DNA from 3 places in the Brevibacillus nitrificans genome. Region 1 is predicted to be linked to each of the others. Evidence: predicted binding sites of a transcription regulator. Region 1 holds the regulator's gene; each other region holds the start of a gene.
The links. Region 1 encodes LexA, which represses DNA repair genes until DNA is damaged. Its sites were predicted from a motif close to CGAACATATGTTCG; they were not measured.
Positions count from the first base shown of each region.

Region 2: EDM59_RS04595 (YolD-like family protein) is a predicted target of LexA. The motif match lies at 3,689-3,702, and genes of this name have one in related genera.
Region 3: EDM59_RS23915 (WYL domain-containing protein) is a predicted target of LexA. The motif match lies at 2,245-2,258, and genes of this name have one in related genera.

Region 1 is NZ_RHHU01000003.1:336,706-347,533, forward strand. Features, by position in the region: T-box leader at 21-276, shown strand; gene ileS (isoleucine--tRNA ligase) at 348-3,425, shown strand; gene EDM59_RS03555 (DUF4269 domain-containing protein) at 3,465-4,064, opposite strand; gene EDM59_RS03560 (DUF456 domain-containing protein) at 4,207-4,692, shown strand; gene lexA (transcriptional repressor LexA) at 4,740-5,363, opposite strand; gene yneA (cell division suppressor protein YneA) at 5,522-5,872, shown strand; gene EDM59_RS03575 (DUF896 domain-containing protein) at 5,954-6,151, shown strand; gene crcB (fluoride efflux transporter CrcB) at 6,237-6,602, shown strand; gene EDM59_RS03585 (HelD family protein) at 6,639-8,882, shown strand; gene EDM59_RS03590 (HesB/IscA family protein) at 8,945-9,247, opposite strand; gene ltaE (low-specificity L-threonine aldolase) at 9,362-10,405, shown strand; gene EDM59_RS03600 (hypothetical protein) at 10,518-10,715, shown strand; gene EDM59_RS03605 (alpha/beta hydrolase) at 10,729-10,828, opposite strand, start outside.
Region 2 is NZ_RHHU01000003.1:544,965-555,792, forward strand. Features, by position in the region: gene EDM59_RS04575 (aminoglycoside phosphotransferase family protein) at 1-406, shown strand, start outside; gene EDM59_RS04580 (hypothetical protein) at 458-871, opposite strand; gene EDM59_RS04585 (2-phosphosulfolactate phosphatase) at 997-1,734, shown strand; gene EDM59_RS04590 (catalase) at 1,823-3,439, opposite strand; gene EDM59_RS04595 (YolD-like family protein) at 3,723-4,028, shown strand; gene EDM59_RS04600 (hypothetical protein) at 4,104-4,394, shown strand; gene EDM59_RS04605 (AAA family ATPase) at 4,607-6,265, shown strand; gene EDM59_RS04610 (LysR family transcriptional regulator) at 6,340-7,260, opposite strand; partial or broken gene EDM59_RS04615 (2,3-butanediol dehydrogenase) at 7,393-8,439, shown strand; gene EDM59_RS04620 (glycosyl hydrolase family 18 protein) at 8,617-9,681, shown strand; gene EDM59_RS04625 (putative bifunctional diguanylate cyclase/phosphodiesterase) at 9,920-10,828, shown strand, end outside.
Region 3 is NZ_RHHU01000017.1:130,786-141,613, reverse strand. Features, by position in the region: purine riboswitch at 62-163, opposite strand; gene rsgA (ribosome small subunit-dependent GTPase A) at 283-1,365, opposite strand; gene EDM59_RS23920 (hypothetical protein) at 1,609-1,857, opposite strand; gene EDM59_RS23915 (WYL domain-containing protein) at 1,979-2,200, opposite strand; gene EDM59_RS23910 (MFS transporter) at 2,340-3,581, opposite strand; gene EDM59_RS23905 (YcnI family copper-binding membrane protein) at 3,843-4,469, opposite strand; gene EDM59_RS23900 (copper resistance CopC/CopD family protein) at 4,482-5,774, opposite strand; gene EDM59_RS23890 (ABC transporter substrate-binding protein) at 6,232-7,293, opposite strand; gene EDM59_RS23885 (ABC transporter permease) at 7,315-8,106, opposite strand; gene EDM59_RS23880 (ABC transporter permease) at 8,103-8,957, opposite strand; gene EDM59_RS23875 (ABC transporter ATP-binding protein) at 8,951-9,937, opposite strand; gene EDM59_RS23870 (DMT family transporter) at 10,123-10,828, opposite strand, start outside.

The DNA.
Region 1 (10,828 bases):
GATGTAACCAATTGAACGAACGAAATTCATTGACGAGAAAGAGTAAGCTATTTCCTTGTTCCCCAGAGAGTTGGCCATGTGCTGAAAGCCAACGTTCAAGATGTAGCCGAAAATCCTCTCCGAGAAGGAAGGCTGAAGTGTGCAAGTAAGCTGACCCGGGATCCCGCCGTTAAAAGGGACGCGTATGATGGTACGTAGTAGAGTGCTGAAAAGTCATGGCTGCCATGATCTTTTTGGAACAAGGGTGGTAACGCGAGAGTAAATCTCGTCCCTTAGGGGGCGGGATTTTTTTGTTTTTTTCGGGTCCATTCTCCATCACATTTCATTTGGGAAAGGATGGCAGTCAGATGAAAAGCGTGGATGTGAAAGAAAAAGCGAGGGTTCGTGAGCTCAGGGTCTTGAACCAATGGAGGCAGGACAATACCTTCCAAAAATCAATCGAAAATCGGGAAAGGAAACCCAGTTTTGTATTCTACGAAGGTCCGCCAACCGCCAATGGACAGCCACACATCGGTCATGTCCTTGGTCGGGTGATCAAAGATTTCATCGGTCGATATAAAACGATGGCAGGGTATCGGGTTGTCCGTAAAGCGGGCTGGGATACACATGGACTCCCCGTAGAGCTTGGGGTGGAAAAGCAGCTGGGGATTTCGGGTAAACAGGAGATCGAAAACTACGGAGTAGAGAAGTTTGTAGAAAAATGCAAGAGCAGTGTATTTGAATACGAAAGGCAATGGCGTGAACTGACAGAGGGGATTGCGTACTGGACGGATATGGATGACCCCTACATTACGCTGACCAATTCCTATATCGAGAGTGTTTGGCATATCCTGTCCGAGATCCACAAAAAGGATTTGCTGTATAAAGGACATCGCGTGAGCCCCTATTGCCCGGATTGTCAGACGACGCTAAGCTCGCATGAAGTAGCACAAGGCTATGAAGACGTGAAAGATCTGAGTGCGACAGTGAAGTTCCGCAGTAAAAAGAATAGCGACATCTTTCTTGCGTGGACGACGACACCTTGGACACTCCCCGCAAATGTGGCGTTGGCGATCAACAAAGATCTCGACTATGTACGTGTACAGAAAAATGACGAAGTGTACGTGGTAGCCAAAAATCTGGTGGAGTCTGTTCTAAAGGATGATTTCGTCATCTTGTCTACGCATAAAGGTGCAGAATTCATGGGGACTCCGTACGAACCGCCGTTTGCCTATATCCATGTGGATAAAGGCCATATCGTAGTGGCTGCAGACTACGTCAGCGATAAAAGCGGTACGGGTATTGTCCATACGGCCCCAGCTCATGGGGAAGACGATTACCGGATCACACGCCAGCATGACCTGGATTTTGTCAATGTAGTTAACCTGGCAGGCCGTTATACCGATCAAGTCACTGATTTTGCAGGACGCTTTGTCAAAGAGTGTGACGTAGACATCGTGAAAGACTTGGCTCATCGTGGCTTGTTATTTTCAAAGGAGCGCTATGAGCACAGTTACCCGTTTTGCTGGCGCTGCAAATCTCCGCTGCTTTATTACGCGATGGAGAGCTGGTTCATTAAGACGACGGCGATCAAAGAACAGCTGATCGAAAACAATCGAAAAATAGAGTGGTATCCGGGGCATTTACGGGACGGTCGATTCGGTAAATTTCTCGAGGAACTGGTAGACTGGAACATCAGTCGCAACCGCTATTGGGGAACCCCACTCAACATCTGGCTCTGTCAGGATTGCGGATGTGAGTATGCACCCGGAAGTATAGACGAACTGCGCCAGAGGGCCATCGAACCGGTCGATGAGAGCATAGAGCTGCATAAGCCTTTTGTGGATGAGGTAAAGCTGCGCTGTTCCTGCGGTGGTGCGATGGAAAGAACGCCAGAGGTCATTGATGTGTGGTTCGACAGTGGGTCGATGCCATTTGCTCAGCATCATCATCCGTTTGGCAATGAAAAGGATTTTCAGGAGCAGTATCCGGCTGACATGATTTCGGAAGGGATTGACCAGACGAGGGGATGGTTTTTCAGTCTGCTGGCGGTATCCACCCTCTACAATGGCAAGGCACCGTACAAAGCCGTCATTTCAACCGGTCATGTACTGGATGAAAACGGTCAGAAGATGTCCAAAAGCAAAGGGAATGGGATCGATCCGTGGGAAGTAATCGATGAGTTCGGTGCGGATGCGTTTCGCTGGGCACTCTTGTCAGACAGCGCGCCTTGGAGCAGCAAGCGGTTTTCCAAACGCATCGTAGCGGAGGCGAAGTCAAAGGTCATCGATACGATCCAGAACATCCACGCCTTTTATGCCATGTACGCCTTGCTGGATCAATATACTCCCGCGCCTGATCCGCAGGCAGTCACCAACGAATTGGACCACTGGGTGCTATCCCGATTGAATTCTACCTTGCTGCAGGTGGAGAAAGGTCTTGAGACGTACGATTTTATGAACCCGGCAAAAGAGATAGAAGCGTTTGTGGATGACCTGAGCAACTGGTACATCAGACGTTCCCGTGATCGTTTCTGGGGCACCGAGATGACGGAAGACAAACGATCTGCCTACCAAACCCTGCATCAAGTTCTTGTGACCCTAGCTCAGATGATTGCTCCGTACACGCCCCTGATTGCAGATGATATCTATGGCAACCTGGCAGGAGAGCAGAGCGTCCATTTGTCCGACTATCCAAAGGCGAACACGTCTGCCATCGATCCGAACCTGGAGCAGGAGATGGAAATGGCACGGCAGGTTGTCGAGCTTGCGCGAAACATCCGAAATGAAACGGGGATCAAGACGCGCCAGCCATTGGCAGAGCTTTTGCTGACCACGGAACGGGTGTTTCCGCTCGATCGCTTTGCTCCCATCATCAAAGAGGAAGTCAATGTGAAAGAGGTAAGATTGGTAACAAGCGAGGCAGGCTTTGTTTCCTATCACTTCAAGCTGAATCTAAAACAGGCAGGGAAAAAATACGGAAAGCTCGTAGCGCCGATCCAGGAATTATTGAAAGGACTGACAGATACAGAGGCTGCGCAGGTAATGGAAGAAGGAGGCGTGAACCTGACTGTAGAGGGGGAACAGGTTCGAATTCCTGTGGATGAATTGATGGTCGAAAAGCAAGGGAAGCAAGGATTTGCATCGGCTTCGGGCTATCAGCTGCAAGTCGCTTTCAATACGAAGCTTACGGAGGAGCTAAAACAAGAGGGGCTCGTCCGGGAAGTGATTCGTGTGATCCAGGATTATCGCAAGAAGCTCGACTTACCGATCGAAAAAAGGGTGTCCCTTACACTGGATGCAGATGAGCAAGTGAGAGAAGCGATCGAGCGATTCAAGCAGGTGCTTTGGAAAAGTGTATTGCTTGCTGAATTACGCTATGGGAATGAGCAGGATATGGTAGCATTCTCGTTAGGGGATTCGAGCGTACGTCTGCGTATCGAGTAGTCGAGGAAGCTATATCGAATCAAAAGCGACAAGCCGAGCTCACGCTTCTAGCGGATGAGATTGGCTTGTCGCTTTCCTGCTGCCCAGCATGCGGAACAGTTCTTCTTGAGAGTAAGTCTCTAATTCGAAGAGGGCTTGATAAGGATCAGCACCCGCGATCGCGAAGTAAAGGGCAAAGGCAGGCTCTGTCTTGATGCCTTGCTGCTTGAGCTTGCGAATCTCTTGATAAGCGTTTGGACCGCCCATTTCCAGGAGTCTCGCTTCAATAACCATGTGGCGATACGCATTTTGCTGTTCAACAGGAACAGATTGCGCAAAGATCTCAAAGAGAAAGCCTTCTGCAGAAAAACGGATAACGCTGGTAGGGACTTTGTTTACCAGGAGGCGAGTCTCGTGATATCCATCCCATTCCCCATAGAATGCACGGACACTGGCATCAAACTGCTCGAGATCGTCGCTCGTACAAATAATATCGAGGTCGCTCTCCGCAATGTCGATGTCCAAGGGAATGGTGCCGGCAAGAACGGGATCGTAGGCTTTCAGGTTCTCCATGACACGTGTTGAAGTGAGCGCATCCCAAGCAGCGCGTTGTTTGGATGTGCCTGTTTGTAAATAAGAAAGGTCACGCCAATTTTTCATGAATTGCCTCCATTTTGTATCCATCTGCACATTTTGGGTAACGATCGTAGGGAAGGGCAGTTCTTTCATTGTAGTAGGGAGCGAAACAGAGTGCAACGGAAATGAAAATCACACGTATACCTTACAGAGAGGAGTGGGAGCTGTGGATATACTGTTATGGATTGTCGTAGTAGCCTTGTTTGTACTAAGCATTGCGGGGATCTTTCTGCCGGTTTTGCCTGATACGATTCTGCTGTGGGTAGGCTTTCTGCTCTATCACTTTTTCATTGCAGATCCAGGAGCAGGACTGCCTTCATCCTTCTGGTGGGGGATGGTTGCCCTCAGCGTGCTTTTATACGGAGCGGATCTTTTAACCAACATGTACTTCGTGAAAAAATACGGGGGCTCCAAGTGGTCATCCGTAGCTGCTGTCGTGGGGATTCTAGCGGGGATCTTCCTGTTCCCTCCGTTCGGAATGATCATCTTGCCATTCGTTTTCGTCGTTCTCGTGGAGCTGTTTATTCAAAACCAAACACTGGAGAGAGCGGTTAAAGCGGGCTTTGGTTCGTTGATTGGTTTTTTGGGAAGTGCAGTCGTGAAAGTCGTTTTGCAAGTGGCGATGATCATCTGGTTTTTCATCGCGAGATAACAAAAGAAAAAAGACAGCCTCGGCTGTCTTTTTTCTTTTCTTGCGTATTAATGAATCAAGCGATAGACGCCGATGACTTTTCCCAAAATAGAGACAGCATCCAAAATGATTGGCTCCATCGTCGCGTTCTCCGGCTGGAGGCGGAAGTGATTCTTTTCTTTGAAGAAGCGTTTGACAGTAGCCTCATCTTCTTCTGTCATGGCGACAACGATATCTCCGTTGTTGGCGACATGCTGTTGACGAACGATGACGTAATCGCCGTCGAGGATCCCTGCATCGATCATACTGTTTCCGGAAACGCGCAGCATGTACACCTTGTCCGATGTAACGATATTCTCTGGCAGTGGGAAGTACTCTTCTACGTCTTCAATTGCCGTAATGGGCTGCCCGGCTGTTACTTTCCCGATAACAGGGACACGAACAACGGAATCTTCAAAATCATCTTGAAAGCGATCTTCCTCAGACAGAAGCTCAATCGCGCGAGGCTTGGTAGGGTCGCGGCGGATGAGGCCTTTCTTTTCTAGGCGAGCTAAGTGTCCGTGGACCGTAGAGCTGGAGGCAAGACCAACGGCTTCACCGATTTCACGCACGGAAGGGGGATATCCTTTATCGCGCACTTCTTTGCGGATGAAATCGATGATGGCTTGCTGTCGATTGGATAGTTTTGACATAGAAGACACCTCTATTTTCTCGAACATATTTTCCTATATTATACCATGGGATCTTGCGTTCGACAAACATAAGTTCGATTTTTTATTGACATGAACGTATGTTCCCATGTATGATGATAACAAGAAAACAGAACGTACGTTTGTAGGAGGGAATAATGATGTCTGTTATGACTGTACATAATCGATTTGCGAAAAAGGAAACGCGCCGAGCAAGGGTGGGTATTACCCGCGGACAGGCTATTATGTTTGTAGTGAGCTTCTCTCTCTTTTTTTACTTGCTGACCGAACTAGTGTTTGCTTCTGATGCGAATGCAGTCCTCCCTGTAAAGGAAGTAACCGTCCGTGAGGGAGACAGCCTGTGGAAGCTTGCGATTCGTTATCAGGAAGAGGCGCAGATGGAAGTAAATGAGCTGATTCTTGCGATCCAAGAGGTAAATGAGCTGGAGAGTGTCATCATTTATCCTGGACAGACCTTGAAGATCCCCGTTTCATCCGAGCAAGGATTGTGAAAGCTTGCCTGATCTGCTTGCGTAGTGTCCTCGTTATGGTATAATGGAGCGGCATTACTTACAGGTGGGGAGGAACCAGTAGTGGTATCTGACGCAGAAATCAAACGCATCAACGAATTGGTGAAAAAGTCCAAGGAAGTTGGGCTAACCGATGAGGAAAAACTCGAACAAAAAGCTCTTCGTCAAAAATACATCGATGCCGTAAAAATGTCGCTGCGTGCGAATTTGGACTCGATCCGTTATGTGGAAGACCTTGAAGAAAATGGACGAAAACAGTAAGATAACATGTATTGATAGCACAGACATCCTCGCTTGAAGCTGGGGTGTCTTTTTATTCCGAATTGAGGTAAAGGAGAGCGGAAAAATGACGTGGCTGGCAGTAGCGATTGGAGGAGCTGTTGGTTCAGTTATGCGTTATGGACTATCGCTATTGGCGAATCTACCAGGATGGCCACTGGGGACATGGCTTGCGAACATACTCGGATCTTGCCTGATCGGAATCCTCTCTGTTTGGGGGAAAGAAAAAGGAGGCCTTTCTCCGGAGCTCTATTTGTTGTTCACAACAGGTGTGATGGGCGGATTTACGACCTTTTCTACTTTTTCTCTGGAAGTGGTTACTTTCTGGGGAGAGGGACAAGTGATTCGTGGAATCCTTTATGTATTGCTAAGTGTTGGAGTCGGATTATTATCCTGTTTAGCAGGGATTTGGCTAGCTCGACAGTGGACGTAACGCTATTGGATGAGTCGAATGAGAGGGGGGATGGGTATGAGTACCCAGCACCGGGAATATGAACAGGAACAAAAGAAGTTGGATGATACCATCGCGATAATTGACAGTGAAATCACACAATTACGCGAGGACATTCGCGAAGCTACGGATGATTATGTCAAACAGGTCGTCAATTCAAAGAAAGCCAAAGAATTGCGCTACCTGGAAGACCATGGACGTGATAAGCCTTATTTCGGGCGTGTTGATTTCATGAAGGATGAAGTATACGAGCTGGACCAGGTCTATATCGGCAAACGGGGGATCGTCCGCGGTGACACCTTTGATTCTGTCGTCGTGGACTGGAGGGCACCGATTGCGAGTCTTTATTATTCCGGTGAGAGCAAGGAAGCCTTTTACCGGATGGGTCGAGAGATTGTGCGTGGAGAAGTCACTTTGAAACGCAATTTTGCGATGGAAGACGGCAAAATTACCGGTATCTACGATGGGGCGGTCAAAGAAACCATTCATCGGGAAATGGGAGACCCGGATGACTTCCTGCAAGAGGGATTCATCGATGAGTTTTTGGCGGCCAACCTCAATCAGGCAAACGACAGTCGTCTGAAAGATATTGTCGCGACCATTCAATCAGAACAAAATGACATTATCCGGGCAGAAAAGGAACGGCCAATTGTCGTGCAAGGGGTAGCTGGTAGCGGAAAGACAACGATTGCTTTACATAGACTTTCTTATCTCATTTACAATTATCAGGACACGATGCTTTCGAAAAAATTCATGGTGTTCGCTCCGAACCGGATGTTCCTAACCTATATATCCGACGTCCTCCCAGAGCTCGGAGTCGATGATGTCCAGCAATCAACATTCGTTGACTGGGCGGCACGGCTTGTCAAACCGCTGCTCCCGAAAGGCTGGAGAATTACTAGCCCGGATAAACCGCTACAGCTGTTCTTTGAAGATGGTCAGGATGAGCGTGAGCAGGAGCTTGCCCGAAATCGTCTACGCTTTAAAGGCTCGCTTGCATGTAGGGATGCGCTAGAACAATACATTCGCTTCGTGATTGAAACGAGGATTCCCTTTAAGAAGCTAAGCTTCCAGTATAACAAGACCAAACAGGTTTTTACGATTAGCGGGGAGTTCATCCGCCAAAGCTTTCTCGAGCAATTTGCCAATCTGCCGTATCAACGCCGGCTCGATGCATTGCGCAAGCATCTGAAGCAGGAGATGAACAAGCAGATGTTCGCCCACCTCCGCGAGCTGAAAATAGATCTAGATAAACAAGGTCTTGCGAAGTTCGAAAAAATGCTGGAGCAGATTTTGGAAACGTACATGACTTCTTTTCCGCAGCTCGATGTCTTCGCGTCGTACAAGGAGATGGTTACGGATGAAAGTCTCCTCCGGAAGCTGGTAACGGCTGAGGTAGACGATCAGGTGTTGCTGGATGTCTGCCAATCCTCTCGCAATCTGTTCGCGGATGAACGGCTCGAGGCGGAGGATATTGCTCCGTTACTGTATTTGCAGCACATTGTTGAGGGAATGAACAAGGCTGAGCATTTCGATCACACCGTTATCGACGAAGCACAGGATCTGAGTGCGTTGGAGATTGCCGTTGTGTCTTTGGCTACCAAAAATCAATCTCTCACGATCGTGGGGGATATCGCCCAAGGGATCCACTCCTATCGCGGTATTCATGCGTGGGAGGAGCTTACCCAAGGAATTTTTCAAAAGCTTCGCCCTTCCTACTACACGCTGTCGCAAAGCTATCGCTCCACGATCGAGATCATGAAGTGCGCAAACGAGGTGCTGCGCCAAATCGAGCTGCCGGAGACTGTACTCGCAAAACCGGTACTACGGCATGGAGACAAACCGATAATGGCAAGTCCAGCCACGAGAGAAAAGCTGTGGGAGGATGTTGCCAAACGAGTAGAGGAATACCGCGCTCAAGGCTTTCAAACCATTGCCATCGTGACGAAAACGATCGGAGCAAGCAAAAAAGCGCAGAAAGGCTTGCAAGGCAAAATCGAGGATATGACGCTGCTGAGCAGTAAAGATAATCAGTTTCCCGGTGGTGTCACTGTCATGCCGGCTTATTTGACAAAGGGATTGCAGTTTGATGTGGTTATCCTGTTGGATGTGGATCAATATACGAACTCGGAATGGGATGCCAAGCTGTTGTACGTAGCGATGACCCGCCCTGTTCACCGACTGGTTATGACCCACGTCGAGGGCAGTGTGCCACCGCTTTTGTGTGACATGCCCGCAGCGTTATACGATCGGGCAGAATAAGTGCAAATAAAAAATCCCCCTGCAATGTCTGTAGGGGGATTGCTGTTTTGAAGTCGTGCCGATTAATGATCGCCCGTGTTTCCTTTCGAAGGGTTCGTGATCACAAAGCCTTCTTGTGGCAGGTACAGGTAGTCCAGAATGATTCCGTCCAAGAGGGGCTCGTCTTTTTTCACAATGACATCGATTTCTTTGTCCGTTTCGATTACTTCGTCTTCTTCCGTCGGCTTGTCCAGCGCGAGACCGTAGTGCGCATGGTCACCATGTGCGTGTGTGATATAGACGCGAAGCTTCAGATCCTTGTCTTCCTCTTGGTCGATGATGGTTTTTAATTGTTTCGCTGCATTGCGCGTAATTTTCACTTTCATCGGGCAGGACTCCTAACCTTTTATGTATGTTTCCATTCCATATTAGCAAAGAGGGAATTCCCTATGCAATGTTGAAAGTTCAGTGAACAAGGAATGCAAAAGGGGAGAGAAACCATGAAAAAGATTGATTTGCGAAGTGACACTGTAACGAAACCGACCGAAGCCATGATTCGAGCGATGGCGGAAGCAGAAGTGGGAGACGATGTATACCGGGAAGATCCCACCGTCAATCGCCTGGAGGAAATCGCAGCGGAGCGTTTGGGGAAAGAAGCAGCGCTGTTTGTCACGAGCGGCACCCAAGGCAACCAGGTAGCTGTTTTGACACACTGCGTAAATGGAGACGAAGTGATCGTCGAAGCCGAATCTCATATTTTTTATTACGAAGGCGGCGCGATGTCCGCACTAGCGGGTGTCCAGACCCGGACAGTATCAGGCGTGCGCGGTGCCCTGCGAGGCGAGGACGTCGAGAAAGCGATTCGTTCGACTACCAATATTCATTTTCCACGGACAAAGCTGATCTGTCTGGAGAATACCCATAATCGCGCGGGCGGAGCAGTTGTGACCCCCGAACAAATGAAGAGCGTGTACGACGTGGCACAAAAACATGGCATTCCGGTGCATTTGGACGGGGCACGCCTGTTCAATGCGGCAGTTGCACTCGGTGTAGACGTTCAGGAATTTAGCCGGTATACCGACACGGTACAAATTTGCCTGTCAAAGGGGCTTAGTGCGCCAGTGGGTTCCATCATTGCCGGGGATCGGGCCTTTATCGAAGAAGCGAGATGGTGGAGAAAGAAATTGGGCGGGGGGCTGCGCCAAGTCGGTTATTTGGCTGCACCTGGTATCCTCGCTTTAACGGAAATGACGGATCGTTTAGTCGAAGACCACGACCGCGCCAAACAGCTCGCGGAAGGATTCAGAAATCTTTCTTTGGAAGTCGCTCCCGTCGATACGAACATCGTCCTAGTCAAAACCGACTCGATCCGCGTCCCTGCTGTTGAGTTCCTCAGGCTACTCAGCGATAGAGGGGTGTACGCCGTTGACTTTGATGAATACATGATCCGGTTTACGACGCATCGCCATATCACGGAGAATGACATCCAGTATGTGTTAGAAGTCGTGGAATCTTTGATCGCTGGTGTATCTACAGCGCAATAGCAAAAGCGGGGCAGCTCCGATCTGACCATTTGGTGAGGTTGGGGCTGTTTTGTTGTGTAAATCCGCTTAACCAAAGCAATACTATAGCTATCCAACATAGGGGAAAAGAGGGATGGACATGATATCGGCCAAAGATCGAGGACGAATTCAGGCGCAGATGCAGCGCGACGAAAGCAAGATCGTCAATATCGTATTAAGTGATGCCCAGCAGGTGGCGGGAGAAATCGAAAAAGCCACCCACGAGGGCATTTTCATGGTGGATGGCCGTTATTACGGTTATGACAGTATAAAAGAAATCAACGGGCTGTAAAGAAGCAGCCATACTACAGTTTGGGGGCAGGGAAGAAGTGGCGAAGGCTGTCCGGTAGCTCCTTTTGCCACAGCCCCCAGACGTGATTACCGGGCTTTTCCCGGTAGGACAGC
Region 2 (10,828 bases), 210 kb from region 1:
TGCTGCAGCGCTTAGGGGTACACCAAGTGTTTTTCTGCATGATGACTTTCATGTGGGAAATCTGATTGTGGCGGGTAGACATTACGCAGGAGCCATTGATTTCAATCGCTTCGACTGGGGCGATCCCGTTCACGACTTCACCAAGCTTGCGTTTTTTTCGCAGGAAATCAGCACTCCCTTTAGTATCGGCCAAATCGATGGATATCATGAGCGAAAAGGGAGCATTTCGGAAATATTTTGGAAGCGCTACTGTCTCTACACAGCGATGGCGATGTTCTCTTCTTTCGTCTGGACGATTCGGGTCATTCCTCAGCAAACCCGGGAGATGCAGGAGAGAATCGAGCGCATCTCGCTTCAGCATGACTTCTTTGAGCAGCTGGTTCCTGACTGGTACAAACGTATGTAAAGGAAAAAAGGAATTATGGACGGACCATAATTCCTTTTCATTTGCCGTTTCTTAGAAACAAGATTCGACTGTAACCGTCTGGAATTGGCTATCCAGTACGGAGAGACCAACCACTTGACCGCCGCCAACTGCAGTACGTCCATAGGTGGTGAGAAGAACATTGTCTCCTTCGCCATCGTTGTTGCAGCCGACAGACAGACGCACTTCATAGTGGAAGGAAGCAGGTACTGTCGCATTGAAAGCCATGCGAGTGTTTCCTGCGAGCGTTTGCGTGATATCGAGCAAAGTGCTGACAGGGTTTGTTTGCGTTACCGCATCACCCCAGTTCAGGACTTGCACACGCACCTCTACTGGATCATTGTTGAGATTGACCAGGTCCAAGTGAGCAGTGAGGGCGACGCCGAGGTTGTTTTGAAGGATACCAGTTGTACGAACGATTTGTGTCCTGTGCTTACGATCAGACATTCATGTCACTCCATTCTTCGTTTATTGATTCGTGGGACAATATACTTTATTTCACCTTGTCTTCATTTGTAACGGCGAACGTAATGGGACAAGGAACCATTTCTATTAGAAGGCGGGGGAGAACCGTGAGAGTAGCGGACTTGTTTAGACAAATGGACTACAGCGCCCGCTTTGAATGGGGATATGAAGGGGTGGAGCACGTGGGTGCAGCCTCCGATATGGTGGTAATTGTCGATGTTCTGTCCTTTACGACATGTGTAGATGTCGTGATCGGAAAAGGAGGAGTGGTATTTCCCTACCGGATGAAAGACGAGACAGCACGTTCCTTTGCACGAGAAAACCAGGCAATATTGGCGGGCAAGCGTGGGGAGGAGATCTCACTTTCTCCGGCATCTCTTGCCAACGTTCCGGAAAAAACCCGTATCGTTCTTCCTTCTCCCAATGGTTCGACCTGCACGGTTCTTGCAAAACGGTGCGGAGCGATCGTGATTGCTGCCAGCTTGCGCAATGCATCGGCGGTTGCCAGATTTATTCGCGACCAAGGAGGCACCGTTACGGTTATTGCGAGTGGAGAGAGATGGCCGAATGGCACAATGAGACCGGCGATCGAGGATATGATTGCAGCTGGAGCCATTTTAGACGAGCTGACGGAGCATACGCTCTCCCCTGAGGCGCAAATGGCAGTCGGTGCCTTCCAGATGGCCAGAGGGCAACTGGTTGAACTATTGCAAAAGTGTGGATCAGGGCAGGAGCTGATTCAAAGAGGATACCCGGAAGATGTTGCGATCGCGTCTATGTACAATAGCAGCGATGCAGTTCCAATCCTAAATCACGAGGACGCCTATCAAGCGGCTTTAACTTGAACGCTGTTATCCTTTGCACAGGAAAAAACCCTGATTTTTCTCCAGCACGAAGAAAAATCAGGGTTTTGAGCTTTCAAATGACGATCGTTTAATACGGATCTTGGTCGTGTCCTTTTTCGATGGCATCTTTTACCGCCTGATGAGCATCTTTTGCCCCGAGCGGGTGCATTTCTTCCCCTATTTCCAGCTTGTAGCCATCCTTCATTTTGCTTTTCTCCATTAAGCCTGCCCGTAAACGACGGCCATAGTCTTCATCTGCTTCTTCCGCGAGTGCCATCATCTTATCCTGAATCACCTGCGGACAGATGGCGAGATCATTCACGAGGTTGTTGATTAACTCATCTTTTTCCCATTGTTCAAAATGGCGGTAAGTATCGCCTGCTTGTTTGGTATTGCTTTGGCGATCGATAGACTCTCGAACCAGGTTTCCTTCCACATGTGGAGTGTACTCGGTGCCCACCTGTTCCGCTTCTTTCAATCCGCCCATGCTGGACGGCTCGTAGTTCACATGCAGGTTTTGTCCAGGAGCTTTGTCATTGTAAAAACGTAATTGTCCGCCTTCTTGATTCGTTGCGACGCGTTTTTTGGCTGCGTTGATCGGCAGCTGCAAATAGTTCGCGCCCACACGATAACGCTGGGTATCCGAATAGGAGAAGGTTCTTCCTTGCAGCATTTTATCATCAGAGAAATCCAGTCCGTCGACCAGGACGCCCGTTCCGAAGGCAGCTTGTTCTACTTCATTAAAGAAGTTCTCCGGGTTTTTGTTCAGGACCATTCTGCCGACTGGACGCCAAGGGAACAGATCTTCCGGCCATAGCTTTGTATCATCGAGCGGATCGAAATCAAGCTCAGGGTGAGGGCCGTCCTCCATGATCTGTACGAGCAGCTCCCACTCGGGGTAGTCTTTGCGCTCAATCGCCTCATATAAATCCTGGGTTGCATGGTTGAAATTTTTGCCCTGAATTTCTGACGCTTCTTTCATCGTCAAATTTTTGATGCCTTGTTTTGGCTCCCAGTGATATTTGACGAGGACACCCTTTCCTTCGTTGTTCACCCATTTGTAGGTGTTGACGCCCGAGCCTTGCATCATGCGGTAGTTAGCGGGAATGCCCCAGGGCGAATACACAAATGTCACCATATGAAAAGACTCGGGAGAATTTGCACAGAAATCGAAGAAACGGCGTGGATCCTGTATATTTGTCACGGGATCAGGACGGAAAGCATGGATCATGTCCGGAAATTTCATGGCGTCCCGGATAAAGAAGATTTTCAGGTTGTTGCCCACCAAATCCCAGTTGCCATCCTCCGTGTAGAATTTCACAGCAAATCCGCGGGGATCCCGCAGCGTTTCAGGAGAGTGAAGCCCGTGGACAACCGTTGAAAAACGTACAAAAACAGGAGTTTGCTTGCCTTTTTCCTGAAAGAGCTTTGCCCGTGTGTATTTGGAAACAGGCTCATCGCCGACCGTTCCATACGCTTCAAAGAAACCGTGGGCGCCGGCTCCGCGTGCATGAACAATACGCTCTGGCACCTTTTCTCTGTCAAAGTGACTGATTTTCTCGATAAAATCATAGTTTTCCAAGGTAGCCGGACCGCGATTTCCTACTGTTCGAATGTTTTGATTGTTTGTGATCGGATGCCCCTGTCTATTGGTTAAGGTGTCATCGTCAGCATGGTCCGTTTGAGAGTGATTGTTCGTATCCATTGTCCTTCCTGCCTTCCTTTTTAACATGTCATTCTTCGATTTCTCTTCTGTATGCTTCCCAGAAATGGAAATGTATACGCGAAAATTTTCCATTCTCTTTTTGATCGCTCCCTTTCCTGAGAGTCATGGGTCTTCGAGCAAGAGCCGAGCATTGGCACCCTGACGTAAAGCGCCCCTTAAGCGTGCTTATTTCATGGTGAATGTCTTGTGGAAAGACTCTTGCCATTTCGTCACGAATCTTGCATAATAAGAACATAAGTTCGTGTTGTGTGGAGGGTTTGGAATGGCTAGAGAATCTTCACAAGAAGCAGAGTATCCTGCTGCCGGATCGATGGCGGCATTTGTGGAGCGACCGGTTGTCGCGGAAGACGATTTTGGAGAAATGTGCTTTCGTATCTATGACAGTACGCAATACAGCTATCCGATCCATATCAAATGGTTCGAAAAAGCGGCAGGTGTCTATGGAACTGTAAACGGTGCATGGGGGCTTGTCCGGGAAATTGATGTAGAGCATTATTCGGTCAAACTTGTGAATCAGGATGACTCACGCTGGATTCGGGTAAAAGATATCGTGAGCGTCACGAAATAGGGAAAAATCCGCCCTGCCTATCCTCACCTGCGTTTTTCCGAGCGCATACGATGGAGGATAAGGTGGTGATACACTATGGGTTACTCGTTGGCTGACTGGATGATCTATACGATCTGGGCGATTTTTGGACTTATGATCATCGATTTTCTGATCGTGTTGTTCCGTTCCTTTTGGCAAGGCTCATTTGACCCAGGCTTTGTATTGGGTTACCTGAAGGATATTTTGTACTACATTTTGCCATTAAACGTCCTAGTGTCCATGACCTCAATTGATCCCACCGGTTATACGTTATTGGTCTTCTACTTCATCGGAGGACTTGCGGTAATGATCAAGTACATTCTCGACATTAAAAAGCGCTTTGAATGAAGCTGGGAGCAGTCTTCCTTTGGGGAAGGCTGTTTTTTTGACAATGCCGAATCCGTTTCTTTTTTTCGTTCCGAGACATGATTTGGATGGAAATCCGAATATAGTGGTAAAGAATCACTCCTCGGGGAACGTGCACCGATGGGTGGACGTGGCACCACGAGGCTTGTCTCCTCATACAATAATCCAAATATTTCGCAAAAGGAGTTGGTGCCATGAGGAGATATCAGTGGATTCGGTGGCGAAAAATCCTCCTCTGGCTCGGAATCATTGCCGCAGTCTTGATTATTTTGACAGTGGGTGGACCGACTTACTGGGCGGTCGCCTGGGGGATTGTATCTCTTCTCTTTCAGCTGCTTTTTGCGATTGTCTTTATCATCATTCAGTTTGTCGCGCTTTTTTGGTTCCTGGCACGTGGCCGTACGTACTGGATTCTACCGGGGGAAACAGGCTCGACCTGGGATGATTACCGGGGGAATCCCGAGATTGTGGAAAATGCGAAACGGATCGTGACCTTGCTCAAGGGTGTCAAAGAATTTAAAGAAATGGGCGGGGAGGCTATCCGCGGGCTGCTCCTTTGCGGGCCGCCAGGTACAGGGAAATCGTATTTGGCGCAAGTTATCGCCAACGAGGCACAAGTTCCTTTTGCGTATGCTTCGGCTCCCAGCTTTCAAAACATGTTCTTTGGCGTCGGGAATCTAAAAGTGATGGGGCTGTACAGAAAGGCGAGAAAGCGGGCCACCGAATACGGGGCATGCATTATTTTCATTGACGAAATCGATGCCATCGGGATGAAACGGCAAGGAGGCGGGATGGGCGCAGGTGGGATGCTCGGGATGGGAGGAGCAGGGCTCTTAAATGAACTGCTGCTGCAGATGGACCCTCCAAACATCGATAGCACCAAAATCGCGAAGCTGCTGCGGTCGCTGGGTCTTCGCCGGAAAAAAGCGGAACGGCCGCCTGTCATGACCATTGCAGCGACGAACCTCCCGGATGTGCTGGATTCCGCTTTGCTGCGACCAGGACGTTTTGACCGACAGCTCTGGGTGGATTCCCCTGACTATGACGGACGGATCGATGTTTTTCAATACTATCTCAAAAAAGTCAAGCACGATGAGACGTTAACACCTGAAAAAGCTGCATTGGATACGATCGGGTACAGCCCGGCGCAGATCAAGCATATCGTGAATGAGTCCGTTGTCATCGCCCATCAGCGGGGAGCGCAGGTCGCCAACTACGAGGACTTTCGGGCAGCCATGGAGACGTACGAATGGGGAATCGCCCAGCCTCTGCGTTCCATGAGTGAGGACGAAAAACGCAACGTCGCGTACCACGAAGCGGGTCATGCGGTCGCTCAATTTTTATTGAAGCCTCATGAACGCGTCTGGAAGGTAACGATCATTCGACGTGGCGGGGCACTCGGTTTGGCTGCTACCAAGCCGACGCATGAACGATATAACCGCAGTGACAGCGAAATCCTGGCGGAAATCCAGGTTTGTCTCGCGGCAAGAGCCGTCGAAGAGGAATTTTTGCAGAAAAAGCTGAACGGGGTTACCTCCGATCTGCATCGGGCGACAGAGCTGGCAGGCGCCTATCTCGGGATCGTGGGGATGGGGGATGAGTTGTTCAGCTGGTTGGCTACCGGTTCACGTGTAGACGGTCTGAAATCACTGCGTCCGAAAATTAACGAGCTTTTGCAGGACCAAATGCTCCAAGTGAAAAAACTGGCGCGGGATTATTCCGACTTCGTCCATGCGATCGCAGAGGAACTGCTGAAGCGCGGCGATCTGACTGGAGAAGAAATCGAAGAGCTGCATGAGCAATTGTACGGGCAGGGGAAATCGGTCTCGACGGAAGAGGAGCAAAACCAGTAAGAATCCATGAAAAAGCGAGCTTCCCCGGGTTGTAGACAGGGAAAGCTCGCCTTTTTCATGGGTGGCCATCTCGATTAGCGATGTATCACCGGCGGCAGCTTGCTGAACTCGTATTGAAAACGGTCGAGAAACCTTTCGGCGATACGGCTGACCTGGCTCTTCTCTGCGGACATCCATCCGAACTGGATCGGCCGTTGAGGCATTTCCACTTCAAGAATGGAGACACCGCTATTCTGCGAGAAAAGGTCGAAGAAAAAGGAGTAGTCATGGCCGACTGTAATTGCCATTTGCTGCTTGAGCGCTGCACTGAGCGCATTGGTGTTGTTTGTTCGAAACAAGATCGAGATCGGTCCGCAGAGCGTGGCGAGCTGATCCATAAAGGAATCGACAAATTCGTCGTGATACAGGGCAAAATGCTGACCCGCAAGCTCCTGCGGCGTTACCGACTTCTTGCTTGCCAAGGGGCTTTCTGGGTTTACCGCGAGTACCAGCTTTCCTTCCGTGATCATTTGAAACGTGACCTCTGGACTTCTCCCGCGCAGATCACCTTCGTACATAGCGATGAGTCCGAGGTCCGTCTGGTGGTTGCGTATGTCTTTGATGATTTCTCCAGATGCCTTTTCAGACAGCTCGAATGTGACTTCGGGGTAGCTGTTCTTCATGCTCGAAACAGCATTCACCAGCATGGGCATGGCGCCCGGTATAGCAGACAGGCGCAAATTTCCTCGCAAGACCTCGCTCTGGTATTTGGCTTCTTCCTTGATGGCTTGGACGGTATCGAGAATGTACCAGCACTTTTCGATGATAGGCGCTGCTTCTTGGGTAGGGAACGCGCCCATGCGAGATCGAGTGAACAGCTTGATTTCCAGCTCCTCCTCCAGCCGGCTGATGGACTGGCTGATCGCAGACTGCGTAACGAGGAGGTTTTCGGATGCAAGGGAGATCGACTTGGTTCTCGCCACTTCTACCACGTATTGCAATTGATCGATATTCATCGAGCTCTTCCTTTTCTATTACTTTTTCTTAAGATACATGTGTGATAATTAATTTTATTTTAAAAATAAGCCATAGTAAACTATTCCTGTAACCGTTTTCTTCATTAAAAAGGTAAAGGAGCTGAATGATAGATGAAAGCAGCAGTCTGGTATGGGGCAAAAGACGTCCGTGTCCAAGAAGTAGTCGAACCAAAAGCTACGGCAGGAAAAGTGAAGATCAAAACCGCATAGGCGGGAATTTGCGGGAGTGACCTTCACGCTTATCATCACGGTGTTGGGGTCCAAGTAAATGGTCCGCATCCCCTTTCCAAAGAAGAGGCACCCTTGACACTCGGTCATGAGTTTGCGGGGACAGTTGTCGAGGTGGGTGCAGGGGTTGCAGGCATTCAAGCGGGTGACCGGGTAGCGGTTGAACCCCTCATCTATTGCGGACATTGCGACTATTGCAAAAAAGGACGTTACAATCAGTGTGAATCGTTTGGATTTGTAGGCTTGAATGCAAACGGTGGATTTGCCGAATACGTGGTAGTCGACCCTTATATGGTGCATAAGCTTCCCGACGCGGTATCCTTGGAAGAAGGGGCACTGGTAGAACCGACGGCAGTAGCTATGCAAGCCGTACGTCAAAGCAGGCTGAAGGTGGGAGATAAAGTTGCCATCTTTGGCGCTGGCCCCATCGGTTTACTGACCTTGCTCGCAGCAAAGGCAGCGGGTGCTTCTGAAATTGTCATGGTGGACGTGTCCGAGGAACGTTTGGCTAAGGCGAGAGAATTGGGAGCTGCCTACATCGTGAATGCAGCTACGGAGGATACCGTTCCAGCAATCATGTCCCTGACAGGCGGAGTAGAGATTGCTTATGAAGCAGCGGGGGCGCAGCCGACATTCTCCAGCGCGATTTCCGTTTTGAAAAAAGGCGGAGAGCTCATGGTCATTGCAGCTTTCACGAAACCGGTGGAGCTGAACATGAGCCTCGTCATGATCAAGGAATTGAATGTAACATCGACATTGGCCTATCGTCACGTTTTCCCAGAGGTCATCAATCTCATGGCATCCGGAAGACTGGACGTCAAGAACGTCATCACTAAAAAGATCGAGCTGAGCCAAATCGTCGATGGGGGGCTGGAGCTGTTGATCAAGGATAAGAGCCAGGCGAAAATATTGGTGAATACGCAAGGGTAACGAATTTGTCATCATAGCAAAGCATGAGTCAAAGCGGGCAGGATATCATTCTTGCCTGCTTTTTGCGTCTTTTCTGGCAAGGGCAGGGATAATCAGGAAACCACTCACAAAGGAAGAATGCTGTATTCATTTGGACAAACTAACCGAAGCAAATTCAGGTGCGAAAGGAAAGTGAACATGCGAATCAGGGGGATTTGTTTATTCATCGTCCTCATGCTTGGAGTCTTCGGCTGTAGCCCGTCCGGACAGTCTCGTCAACAAGCACTTCCCCAGAGTGAGGCACCCAAGGCAAAAGTGAACAATATTTCAAACAAGAGCAGTATTTTACTTGGATGGAATGCTTTTGGAACCACTGACATTTACATTGAACAGAACAACGCTTCTCCCGAGATGAATGTAGTCTCTCCACGATGGTTTAGTCTGGATGATGAACGGATGGTTTCTGGTGAGGCGGATCAGCGCTACCTCGAATGGGCACATGGTGCAGGTAGAAAGGTGTGGGCCTTTTTCGGCAATCAGTTCAATGCGGAGCTGACCGACAAGATGATTGGGAAGCGGGACAACCACAAAAAGATTGCCGAGATGCTGAAGGAAAAGCTCGTCCCCGCGAAAATAGATGGAGTCAATGTAGACTTTGAAAATATTAATCCGAAAAACAAGGACGACTTCGTTCATTTCGTCAAGGAACTCAAATCAACGCTAGGCCCACACGGAATTGTGATTTCGGTAGATGTTACTCGGGAAAACCCAGATCCGTTCTGGTCGGGAAGCTACGATCGGAAAGCTTTGGGGGAAATAGCGGATTATATCGTCATGATGGGCTACGACGAGGATTTGGGCGGGGGAGAAAAAGTAGGCTCGGTGGCTTCGCTCAGTTGGGTAGAGGAAGGGATACAGCTTCTCATGAAGGATGTTCCTTCTGAAAAAATCATTCTCGCGATTCCCTTTTACACGAGAGAATGGGTGACGAATCTCCAAACCAACCAATCTATTCGCTTTGACCGCAATATGATTGAAACCGAGCAGATTTTGATGGACAAGAAGCTGGATAAAAAATACGATCCGAAAACGCAGCAAAACTATGTGGAATTTGTTGAAAACGGGGAGAAGCACCAGATCTGGGTGGAGGATGAAACCTCGCTGAAGAATCGTTTGGATTTGGTGAAGAAGTACAACCTCCGAGGCTCCGCTGTCTGGTATGTAGGGCAAGAGATTCCCGGCATATGGACCATTTTTCGTTAAGGAAAAAGGAGGCATCAATTAGCCAGCAGTGGCATTGATGCTTTTTCTTTTTGCAGAAATTCCCAAAAGCTTATGTTCAAATGAAGATATGTAACAGGTTTGTAACACGATCGGTTGGATAATGCAGGTAAATGTTGAATGTTGTCGAAACCATTACAAATAAGTCTGTCTAGTTGGAACGAACCTCCTTGGTCAGGCGCCTCAATAGAAAATAGATCCTGAAAAGGAGTACGGTCACATGATTCATTCTGATCGCAACGATCGAGCACCACAGCAAGCCAGTGCGATAGGTCAAATCCTGCTGGACGATCATCCTGAAGTGCTCTCTCAAATACAAATGATTAATATGACTTCCAAGGATTTGGAATTGATCGCGAAATTACGTCCCGTGGTAGTCTCCCAAATTGATCGAATCACGTCTTCTTTTTATGAAGCGATCCTCGATGTCGATTCTCTAAAGCAAACGGTAACGAAATTCACGACGGTAGAGAGGCTGCGTCAAACTTTATCCAATCACTTGATTGAGATGTTTGCGGGCAAAATTGATTCAGCCTTTATCGAGAAACGTCTTAAAATTGCGATGGTTCACCAAAAGATTGGGCTTCCGCCAAAGTGGTACATGGGTTCGTTCCAAAATTTATTAAATACGCTGCTCCAGATCATTCATGAGCAGTCAGGCATACTTTTGGAAACGGAAGGACTTCGTGAAGCCGTTACCAAGCTGCTCAGCTTCGAACAGCAAATCGTACTGGAAGCCTACGAAAACCAAAACCGCTTGGAAGAACAGCAAGCCAAAGCGATCATCGAGTACCAGGCCCTTCATGACGAGCTGACGGGATTGCCGAATCGACGAATGTTTCATCAGGCGCTATCGCAAGCGATTGAGCGCTACCGTGAAGAGCCTACGCCCTTTGCTGTGTTTGTGATGGACATCGATCGGTTTAAATTGATTAACGACTCATTAGGCCATACGTACGGTGATCGTTTCCTGCAGGAAGTGAGCAATCGAATCCGTGAGTGCGCAGAGGGGTATCCTGTGACGATCGCTCGTTTGGGCGGAGATGAATTCACACTCATCCTGGAAAACTGCAACGATCCTTCTCTGGCGGCAGAGCTTGCTGAAAAGCTCGTGAAGGCAATTGAAGTG
Region 3 (10,828 bases), on a different contig from region 1:
AAAGCGCGGACGTCACCAAATCAAATTCTTTTTATCAGCAAGAAGCCTGAATAGAAAAGAATCGTGACGTTCTCTCACTCGTAGTCAGGCGATTTACGGTCACCCGGTAGAAACTGTTGGGCCTTATTCCCAAAATTATACGAGCTTGCATATGCTTTTTGGATATTGACCAATCTATCATATCAGGCAGCCTACGGGCAAGCGTTAATTTTTGAAAGCTACTTCCGCCGCTCAAGCGTTGGAAAACATGGAAAGAGCCCCCGATTTTCGAGGGCTCTCTCTTTATCGCTTCGGCTTGCGCTGCCGCATCTGCACATTGATTTTTTTCCATTTATCCTTTTCAGCTGCCTGCAATCTCGCGTCTTCCTTGCGTGCCAGATGGGCCAGCTCCCTTTGCAGCTTGAGATAGCTGTCAAAGCGCGCTTTTTCCAGGGAACCATCCTCGATCGCTTCCCGCACCGCGCAGCCTGGCTCGCGCATATGCTGGCAATCCCCAAAGCGGCAGGACTGTCCGAGTGTCTCGATGTCATCGAACGCACCTCGGAAGCCTTCATCTGCTTCCCAGAGCTGCAGCTCGCGCATGCCCGGCGTATCGATCATCAATCCCCCGCTCGGCAACAGGAACAGCTCCCGGTGCGTCGTCGTATGACGGCCGCGGTCGTCCCCTTCCCGCACCTCGCTCACTTTTTGCATGTCGGTGCCGCTCAGCTTGTTGATCAGAGTGGATTTGCCTACTCCGGAAGAGCCCATCAGTGCGATGGTTTTGCCTTCCGAAAGATAAGGGGCCAGCTCCTCCAAGCCTTCGCCTTGCTCGGCACTGACGACGTGTACGGGTACACCGATCGCGATGGATTCCACTTCACGCATTCGTGCGTCCAGATCGTCGCACAGATCGGCTTTGCTCAGTACGATGACAGGTGAAGCTCCGCTTTCCCAAGCGAGAATCAGATAGCGCTCCATCCTGCGAATGTTAAAATCGTTGTTCAGAGCGTTGACCAAAAAGACCGTATCCACGTTTGCCGCCACGATCTGTTCTTCCACGTTGTCCCCAGCGGCCTTTCGTGAAAACTTGCTCTTCCGTGGTAAAACGGCGTGGATCGTCGCTTTTTTCTCTTCTGCACGTGGACTGATGACGACCCAGTCCCCGACAGCCGGATAATCCTCGCGGCCTGTCGCTTCATATCGCAGCTTTCCTGTTACCTCGCCCAAGAGCTCGCCATGCTCGCCAAGCAGGCGGTAGATCCGTTTATGTTCCAGTGTGATGCGTCCCACACTGTAGCCTTGTTCGGCATAAGGGGCAAAATGATTGGCAAAAGCCTCATTCCAGCCCAAAGTTTGTAAGGTTTGTTGTACTTGTTGATTCACGAATGGATTCCCCCTGCGAATGGTTTCATACATTGGCTTTTGGCCATACCAGTCACAGTCGAATCCTCAAATCAAAACCGTTATTGGAGTTCGTTTGAAAGGAGGATTCCTGTGACCCCGATTGCTACAATCTCTACCAATTTTGTGTTTGCCATAAAACATCTCTCCTTATCAAACCGAATGATCCAGTTTGTTGATGATTTCCCAGCTATTGTACCACGAAATACTACGGTTGCAACAGGCTCAGTCGCCTCCGCCACCGCCATCGCCGCCCCCGCTGTCAGATCCCCCATCGCTGTGACTGTGCCCGTGACTATGGCCATGCCCCCAGCCACTATCGGAATCATCTCGGCGCGGGTCACTATCGACGTAATACGGTGTACCGCTGTCAGTTGACGAGTGGGAACGCCCACGTCCACCCTTCTTTAAAGAAGAGCTCACTACCATCATCAATATGATAAACATGAACACGACGATAATGAAAATTTCCATCGTCTCCACTCCCTTCTGCGTCCAATCTTTGAACGTCCGTTGTCCCTTCAGTATACCACGTTTCCCAGCATAGAATGGAATGGACTGTCATTTCAGGAGGAGAATGGTGGAGCAGCACTCGCTAGCCCGCGGTCCGGCCCTCTGCTGGTGCTACCGCCAATATATTCGCTACGGCAAACACGCGATACGCTTTGCGCGCATAGCAGTATGCCTTCATGCGCTGGCCCATCGCATCCAGCTCTAAAATTCGTACGACTCTCCTGCTGGTTTCCCCGTTCTTATCAAGGTAGATCATCTCGATGATTTGCTGTCTTCGCCAATATTTGTTCAGTTCACGAATCATCAGGTTGTCACCGCCATTTCTTCTGTATGAACATCTTATCATCCAGAACGTTTGTTCGCAAGTTTTGTTCCCATTATATGCGAACAGACAGTAAAAAAAGACAAATGCCCAAAAGAGCATCTGTCTTTTTCTGTTGCTTTTATGATTTACGCACGGCTTTTCCGTACACGTAGAGGATCGGGGACAACAGAACCGCTGCCACGATCAACGACGCCCGCACAGATATTCGACTACCGACCCAGCCCACTGCCGGTCCTCCCGCGGTCTGTCCCAGCGCATTTGACTGACTGAGCATGGAGAGGACAGTCGCTCGGACGTTGCTGGGGATATTCATATTCAGCCACGTATCGTACAAGGGGCTGCTGATGGCCTCGATCACGCCGATCAAAAGCAAAGCGGCGAGCGCCCACCAGAAGCTCGGAGACAGCGCAAAGGACAAAATCGCAAGCAGCCGCAAGAACGTGAGTAGGAACATACCCGTCAGGACGATCCGCTCATTGTTGATATCCAGCCATTTTTCCGTGAGCTTGACCGCAATCAAGCCCAGAAAAGCAGTGGCGACCGCCATCACTCCGAACCAGACAGCCATCGAAAGGGGAATGGCAGCAGGAAAGCCGATTTCCCGAATCAAATGAGCTTCCCGCAGCCGATCATAGCCTTCTGAGGAAGCACCGCTAAAAAGCGTTACGATCAAGATCAACAGCAGGATCGGCTGCGTACGCACCACCTGTACGCCCGTAAGCCACGTTGTTTTCATTTCCTGCCACGCGGTGGAGCCTGCCTCCCGCACGCGGGGCATAAAACCCGTTTCTTTCATAAAGAGAATCAAAAGCAGCCCGAGGACCATATACATCAAACCGCCTACGAAGTAAGGAAGCTGCGTTCCCTGCATCGACAGATAGACGCTCAAGCCAATCCCTGCCATCGTTGCCACAAGCGAGACGCGCTTTGCACGCATGAACAGGCTCCCTAATTGCTCCTCTCCGTCCTCATCTGCAATCCACGCTGTATCTGCACCGCTGATAAAGGTATGACCTACGCCAAAAAGGACTTGGGCAAGAAGCACCCAGCCGAACATCGGAAGAAGGGGAGGCGCCCCCGCAAGCGAGCCCATCACTCCCTGCAGGACGAAGCCGCTGCCCAGCACAAACATCCCAATGATCATGGACAGGCGCCGGCTATATGTATCCGCCACCACTCCCGTTACTCCTTCGAAAAGTACCACGGTAAGCTCCAAAACGGTCCCTACAACCAGGAGCTCCAAAGGGGATAATCCCAGCGTCGCCACATAGAAAATAGCGTACGTGGTAAACATCGTCGAGTTGGCAAGAGCTGTGGTAAAACGCATGAGCATATACAATTTTGTCGCATTCATCTTCATAGGAACAAGATCCGCCCTTTTTTAGGCAGATCGACACGTTCCGTTTTCTACCTACTGCTGCAAAAGCGTACGTGTCGCTCTACCGCCAAATTTTTCTTTCTTTTTTGGGTGAGTTGCAGCTGTTTTAGATGCTAACATGATTCATACACCTCCGAGAGTAGTTAGCTCTATTATAAGGAATTTTCCTTTTTTGACGAGATCAGGCTTTTGTCCACCAAAAAAACCGTACAGATCGATGATCCGCACGGCCTCTTTTGATGCTTATGCTTTTTTGCGGAACAGGCTGACAATCGACAGCAGCAGAGCCAATCCCGACAGCACGATTGGAAGCGTATTGCTGCTTCCTGTCGCAGCCGCAGCTCCTTGCTCCGCAGCAGGCGCGGTCGCGGCAGCTTGGCCTGGCTCGTGGCCTGCTTCACCTGCCCCCTCTTTGATCGTCGTCACCGATGCCGGTGTCTTCGAATCCGGCGCTCCGGTCCATTCCACTACTTCGCCATCCGCATAGGTCTGGTAAGCCTTCCAGGACAGAGTACCCGCTTCTTTCGGGTTGGCTCCCACGAAAGCAAACTCTGTAAACTCATGCGCCTTGATCCCACCCTCTGTCGCAGTCCAGACCAACGCTGTGTTGCGGCCGTCCTTATCTTTTTCAAATGCATAGCTCCAGCCGGGGATAGGCTGAACGGTGCTTACCTTCACGTTCGCCGGGAATTCCAGCTTGACCTTTGTGGTATTCACGTCTTTTTCAACGGGTACTCGCACGGTGTATTTTTCATAGGCACCGGTAGTCGTTTCTTTCGGATAGACGTTGACGTGTGCCTGCGCAGCTGTCGCGAACGTCAAAATCGCACCTGCCATCCATACACTGCTCATCCATTTTGTTGCTTTCATCGAAAACCCCTCCTAATGTTGGTGCTGATGTATTACAGTTGTAGCCGAATCGATTGTGCTTGAATCAGCGGTAGTCGGATACTGCGTCTGGCTCATCCACATTCCTGCCAGGATGGCCACGATCCCTAATGCCACTTCCCAACGCAACAGCAGCGGGCGCAAAACATTCTTTTGACGCCAATGCTTTGTTTGCCAAAAGGCGATCACCAGCATGACACATACAGCTGCCACCTTTCCGTAAAACAGGTAGCTCCACGTAAGCGAGCTCTGGAAAATAGCGATCACATTCGTCTGGATGCCAAGCATCGCAATGCCAGTCAGTACGGCCAAAAGCGATGCAACGGCTACTGTCCGCAAAAAGAAGGCTTTGAATCCCTCGTTTCCCCGCTCTGCCTGTCTGTAAGTCAGAAGCAGGTAGAAGAGTGCCCCCATCCATAAGGAGACTGTCAGTACATGCAGAACTCTGAGCAAGAGAGACAGCCATACCGGTGATATGCCCCAGGCGTGGCCTCCAAATGCTTGCGTGCACAACAGCGCCAGCCACAGGATGACATACCAGCCGCTCACCATGCCCGGGATCGCAAGCAAAATCAAAAGTCCAAGCGAGACCAGCAGCATCATCGCAAAGGAAGATTGCATCAGGACGGACCAGCTTCCTTGCCACAGCGCATCTGTCAGCGACACAGCGGCGAGTGATTCATCGTAGAGGAACCAGAGGAAGACCAGTCCAATGATCGCCAGCCCCCAGCCGATCTGTCTCATGATACCCAGCAGTTTGCCAAACGAAGGGAGGCCGTAGCGCTCTCCTCTCCATGCCAACAGGTACAATCCGCCGCCCAAAAGAAGAATGCCTTGAGTCAGATACCGATACACAATCAAATAAGAGCTGTCAGATTTTTGGGCAGTTGGATCTACCACGGAAGCACTTTTTTGTCCGATCGAAAACGTCAGTCTTTCTTCCACCGGATGACCATCCTCGGAGACGACCGAAACAATCGCCGTGTACGTCCCTTCCGGTAGATCGGGCAATTTCGCATTCACTTGAGAAGCGTCTCCCGGCTGTAGTGTCGGCGCCTCGAGCTGGACCTCTTCTCCCTTCCAGTTGTACAAATTTATAGCTACCAGATCTGGCTCCAGGACTTCTGTAAAGCGCATGGAGATCTGGCCCGGGTTGGCTTGCAGAACTTCATTGTCTTTTGGCTGGCTCCCCATTAATCCGGCATGCGCCTGGACCGCTGTCGGTGTCACGCTCAGCACGAGGAACAGAGCCATCCAGAGTAAGGCTACGTATCGTTTCACGCTCATCACCATCCACTTTTGTTGCATAGCCTTTTCACAGGATTTATCGTACCAAACTTGATACCACGACCATATGGCTCAAACGGGCTATCTGCTGTGACGAATTGTTGAAGCAGGTGTAAAAAAACCAAAAAAGCGCTACAGGCTAGCCGACCCACAGCGCAGAATGCCAGTCATTTTTTCTTATGCTTTTCGCAGATTCCGCTGCCAGGAAACCCCATAACGATCGGATACCCATCCAAAGCTTTTACGGATCAGCGTCGAAGAGAGCGCATGAGGACAGCGCCATCTGCCAGCGTCATCCCCGCCTATTCTACTATCTCACCTGTCCGTTTTTCACTGTCTAGTAAAATATGGGAAAACCCTGCCAAGCGATGGCGATCGCGATTCACGCGGGGCGCCTGCGTTTGGCAGATGGCACAAAAAAAGAGACTGGCATCTCGTCCAGTCTCCGCTCTAGTATTTATCGGCCGCTCTTCATTTCTGTCCAGTAGCGATCGTATTCTTGCAACGCATCTCCTACATCGACGAGCCACTCCGCACGAGCGATGTCCGCCTTGTCGAGGAAGATCATTTTGTTGGAGCGGTATTCCTCGCTATGCAGGGAGTACGCTTGCTCGTTCGGGTTGCTGTAGCCGATCGACTCGTAGTTTTTCACACTGACTTGTGGATCCATCAAGTAGTCGATGAATTTTTCTGCCAGTTCCTTGTGCTTCGCGCCTTTTGGAATGGCCAGGGTATCTGCCCAAATCGTCGCGCCTTCTTTTGGAATCACGTATTCCACATCCGGATTTTGCGCGTGGATGAATGCCGCGTCACCGGACCAAACGGTACCGATCCATGCTTCTTCCGCGATCATTTTTTGCTTGATGTTGTCGGTATCAAATGCCACTACGCCAGGCACCAGCGTTTTGAGATCCGCGAATGCTTTTTCCAGCTCCCCTTTATCCTTGGTGCTGTTGGAGAAGCCGTTTTTGATCAAAGACATCCCCATGACTTCACGAGGGTCGTTCAAGAGAATCACGCGGTCTTTGTATTTTTCGTTCCACAGGTCAGCCCAGCTCGTAGGGGCTTCCTTGACGAATTTTTTGTTGTAGGCAATCCCTGTAATACCCCATGTGTACACGACGGAATGCTTGTTGTCCGGATCAAACGGAGGTGTCTGGAAGGTAGACACGATGTTTTTCATATTCGGGATGGCTTCCTTGTTCAGGTCCTCCAGCAGGCCGAGCTGAATCATCGTAGCGACCATGTAGTCGGAAGGCTGGATCAGGTCATAGCCCGAAGCGCCCGCTTGAATCTTCGCCAGCATTTCTTCGTTGCTGCCGTATACGTCATAGTTGACCTTGACGTTGTACTTCTGTTCAAAATCCTTGATGACGTCTGGATCAAAGTTATCGGCCCAGCTGTAAATGTTGAGCACTTGCTCTTCTTGCTTCTCCGATGACGATGACGAACAACCAACAACAGTCAATGCGAGTGCGGCGGACAAAGCGCCGATCATGAGGGACTTAAAACGTTTCATTTTCTCCTCCAGGCCTCCAAATCAATATGTGATAGTCTTCGAATCTTTACGTCGGAACAGCTCGGCGATAATGACCAAGAGCACGGTGCATACAATCAGCATCGTGGACAGGGCGTTTACTTCTGGCGACACGCCCCGTTTCACCAAGCCGTAGATATACAATGGCAGCGTCGTAGAGTTTGGACCCGCCACGAAAAAGGAAATGATGAAGTCGTCCAGCGACAAGGTAAAGGACATCAAAAAGCCTGCCACGATTCCCGGCATAATCAAGGGAAGGGTCACATGCCGGAGCGTTCCCCAAGGAGTCGCGCCCAGGTCTTGCGCAGCTTCCTCCAGCTCCTTGCCCATGTCAGCCAGTCGCGCGTTGATAATGACCATCACGTACGGCATGCTGAACGTGACATGCGCCATGATCAGTGTCGCTTTCCCCAGCTCCATATGAACCTGGCTGAACAGCACCAGCAGCGCTAGACCCATCATGATTTCGGGGATGACGATCGGCAAGTAAATCAGGCCGTTGACAAACGTCCGCCAGCGCAGCGAGTAGTGCTTGATCGCCAGGGCAGCAGCCGTACCGAGAACCGTAGCCAGCACGCTGCTGATGATCCCGATGGTCATGCTGTTTGCGAGCGCCGCCATAACCTGCCTGTTATCAAACAAAGAGAGGTACCACTTCCATGTAAAACCGCTCCACACGGCATTGATCCGTGAATCATTGAACGAGTAGAGCATCAAGATCGCAATCGGCAGATACAAAAAGACCAGCATCAGCCAGGAATAGCCCGATAATACGTTTCTGCGCCACGTTTTCATGCTGTACCCTCCTTCTTCTCGCTAGCTTTCGTCGCTTTGAAGAACAGAAGGATCAAGAGCATCGACAACAGCATCAAAACAATGGACAGGGCTGAACCAAACGGCCAGTCACGCGCAGACAGAAACTGGTTCTGAATGACGTTCCCCATCAAAGCAGACTTTGCGCCCCCCATGACATCCGGAACCACGAACATCCCGATAGAGGAAACAAAGACGAGGATGGAGCCTGTCACCACACCTGACTTGGTCATGGGCAGTGTCACGTGCCAAAAGGCTTTCCATGGCGTCGCCCCCAGATCGTATGCCGCTTCCAGCTTGCGGCGATCCATTTGCTCGAGAGACACATAAATGGGCAAGACCATGAAGGGAACGAGCGTGTACACCATCCCGAGCATCACGGAGCCCGAGTTGTACAGCAAGGGCAGTGGCTCAGTAATGATCCCCAAGGATTGCAGGATCGTGTTCACTACGCCTTGCGAGCGCAGGATAATGACCCATGCATAGGAGCGAACCAGAAAGTTGATCCAGAACGGGATCATCACCAGCAAAAGCCAAATCTGCTGTTTGGAACGCTCCAATCGGGAAATGTAATAGGAGAGCGGATACCCGAACAAGATCGACAGCACTGTTGTCAGAATAGCCACGACAAATGTGTCCCAAAAAATCTGCCCGTACAAGGGATCCACAATACGGATGTAGTTGTTTGCCGTGAACTCATAGACAACTTGCCCGTATGTTCCTCTTTTCAGAAAAGAAAGCACGACGATCAGCAGCATCGGCAAGACGAAGAGCGCACCCAACCACAACAGTGCCGGAAGCGCGAGAAGTTTAGTCGGTTTTTTGTTTAACAAGGCAAATTCACCTCGTCTGCCTGTGACCAGCCGATCGCCACGAGATCGTCCACCTGCCAGTCGAGACCGTCACCCGCATACTGATGGGCCATGACGACCTGGTCTTGACCATCGAGACGGATAAACACTTTGCGCAAATTCCCGAGGAACACCGCGTCCGTAATTTTTCCTTTGCAGCGATGCTTGCCTGGCTGCTCATCTGTCCGGTACAGCTTGATCTTTTCCGGTCGCACAGCTGTACACGTACTTGCCTGGCGGAAAATGTTGTTCTCGCCAATGAAGGTCGCTACAAACAGCGTCTGCGGGGTATTGTAGATCTCTGCAGGAGAGGCAATCTGCTCGATACGCCCTTTGTTCATGACAGCGATCCGATCGGACATCGCCATCGCTTCCTCCTGGTCATGCGTCACGTAAATAAACGTGATACCGAGGTTCTTCTGCAGGTTTTTCAGCTCCAGCTGCAAGCTTTTACGCAGCTGATAGTCCAGTGCACCCAAAGGCTCGTCCAACAGCAGTACACGAGGGTTGTTAATGATCGCTCGGGCGATCGCCACCCGCTGCTGCTGACCGCCAGACAGTTGCTTCGGCGTCCGTTTTCGCAGCTCCGTCAGCTGTACGTACTGCAGGACTTCTTCCAGGCGGCGCTTCTGTTCTGCTGCATTGACCTTTTTCATTTTCAGTCCGAAGAGGATGTTCTGCTCCACATTCATATGCGGGAACAAGGCGTACTGTTGGAAGACCATGTTCATGTCACGCTGATAAGGCGGTACATGCCCCAAAGGCTTTCCATCCAGAAAAATGTCTCCCGAGGTAGGCTCCTCGAAGCCTGCAATCATCCGCAGCAAGGTTGTTTTGCCGCAGCCGCTCGGACCCAGTAAAGTCAAAAACTCCCCTTCTTCGATCGTGAGCGATAAAGGGGGAACTACTACTGCTTCTGCAAATCTTTTTTCAATTGTATCCAGATGTATAATCGTTTTCATTCGTTCATTCCACCATATGTCATCATACTCATAGCAATCTAGGTTACTATATCGAATATGATGCGTTTTGTAAACAGTTTCAAACCCTCCTTTCTCAATTTTCCCTCGTTCCCCGGTAGGAGATGAGGCACAAAAAGGCCGAGCCCCTGCATGACTATGGGCCCGGCTTATTTATGCATTTCTCCTTATATGGACGCAGATGTCGGTTTTGGCGCAGACCTCTTGGCCTTCATACCGAAGTAGTTCGTGCCGATCACCCCCGCGATAATGAGCAAGCCGCCCAGTAGATGATAGAAAGCTAGCTGCTCCTGCAAGAATAGGACACCTGCCACGACCGTAACCAAGGTAGACAGGTTGTTGAATACGCTCAGCTTGGAGGCTTCCAGCTTCGACAGGGCAAAGTTGTTTAACAGGGAGGTCACAAGTGACGAGAGAATTCCCAGAAACAGAATGGAGGCGAGGAACAACGGATTTCCGAGAGGCGCCCAAAACGAGCTCAGCTCTCCCGCAGCCAGATGCCGAGAAACCGCCCATCCATTAAAGAACAGAAACCCGATCAGCGACACCAGGAAGGTGATGTCTATATAATGAAAGCTTCTAGTCATTTTTCTAGCCAGCACGCTGTATCCCGCCTGAGACAAGGCAGATAACAGGATCAAGACCGTTCCCAGACTGCTTTCAGCCCCTACTCCCCCGCCTTTCATCGCAAACATGTAGATGACCCCAGACACGGACAAAAGGGTAGACGCCTTTTGCAGCCAGGTCGACGATTCCTTTAAGAGAAAGCTCGCCATCAGCAAGGTGAAGATCGGGACAGTTGCCTGGATAATCCCCGCTTCCGATGACGTCGTATACACCAGCCCGAAGGCTTGCAGGGTGAAGAACAGTGTC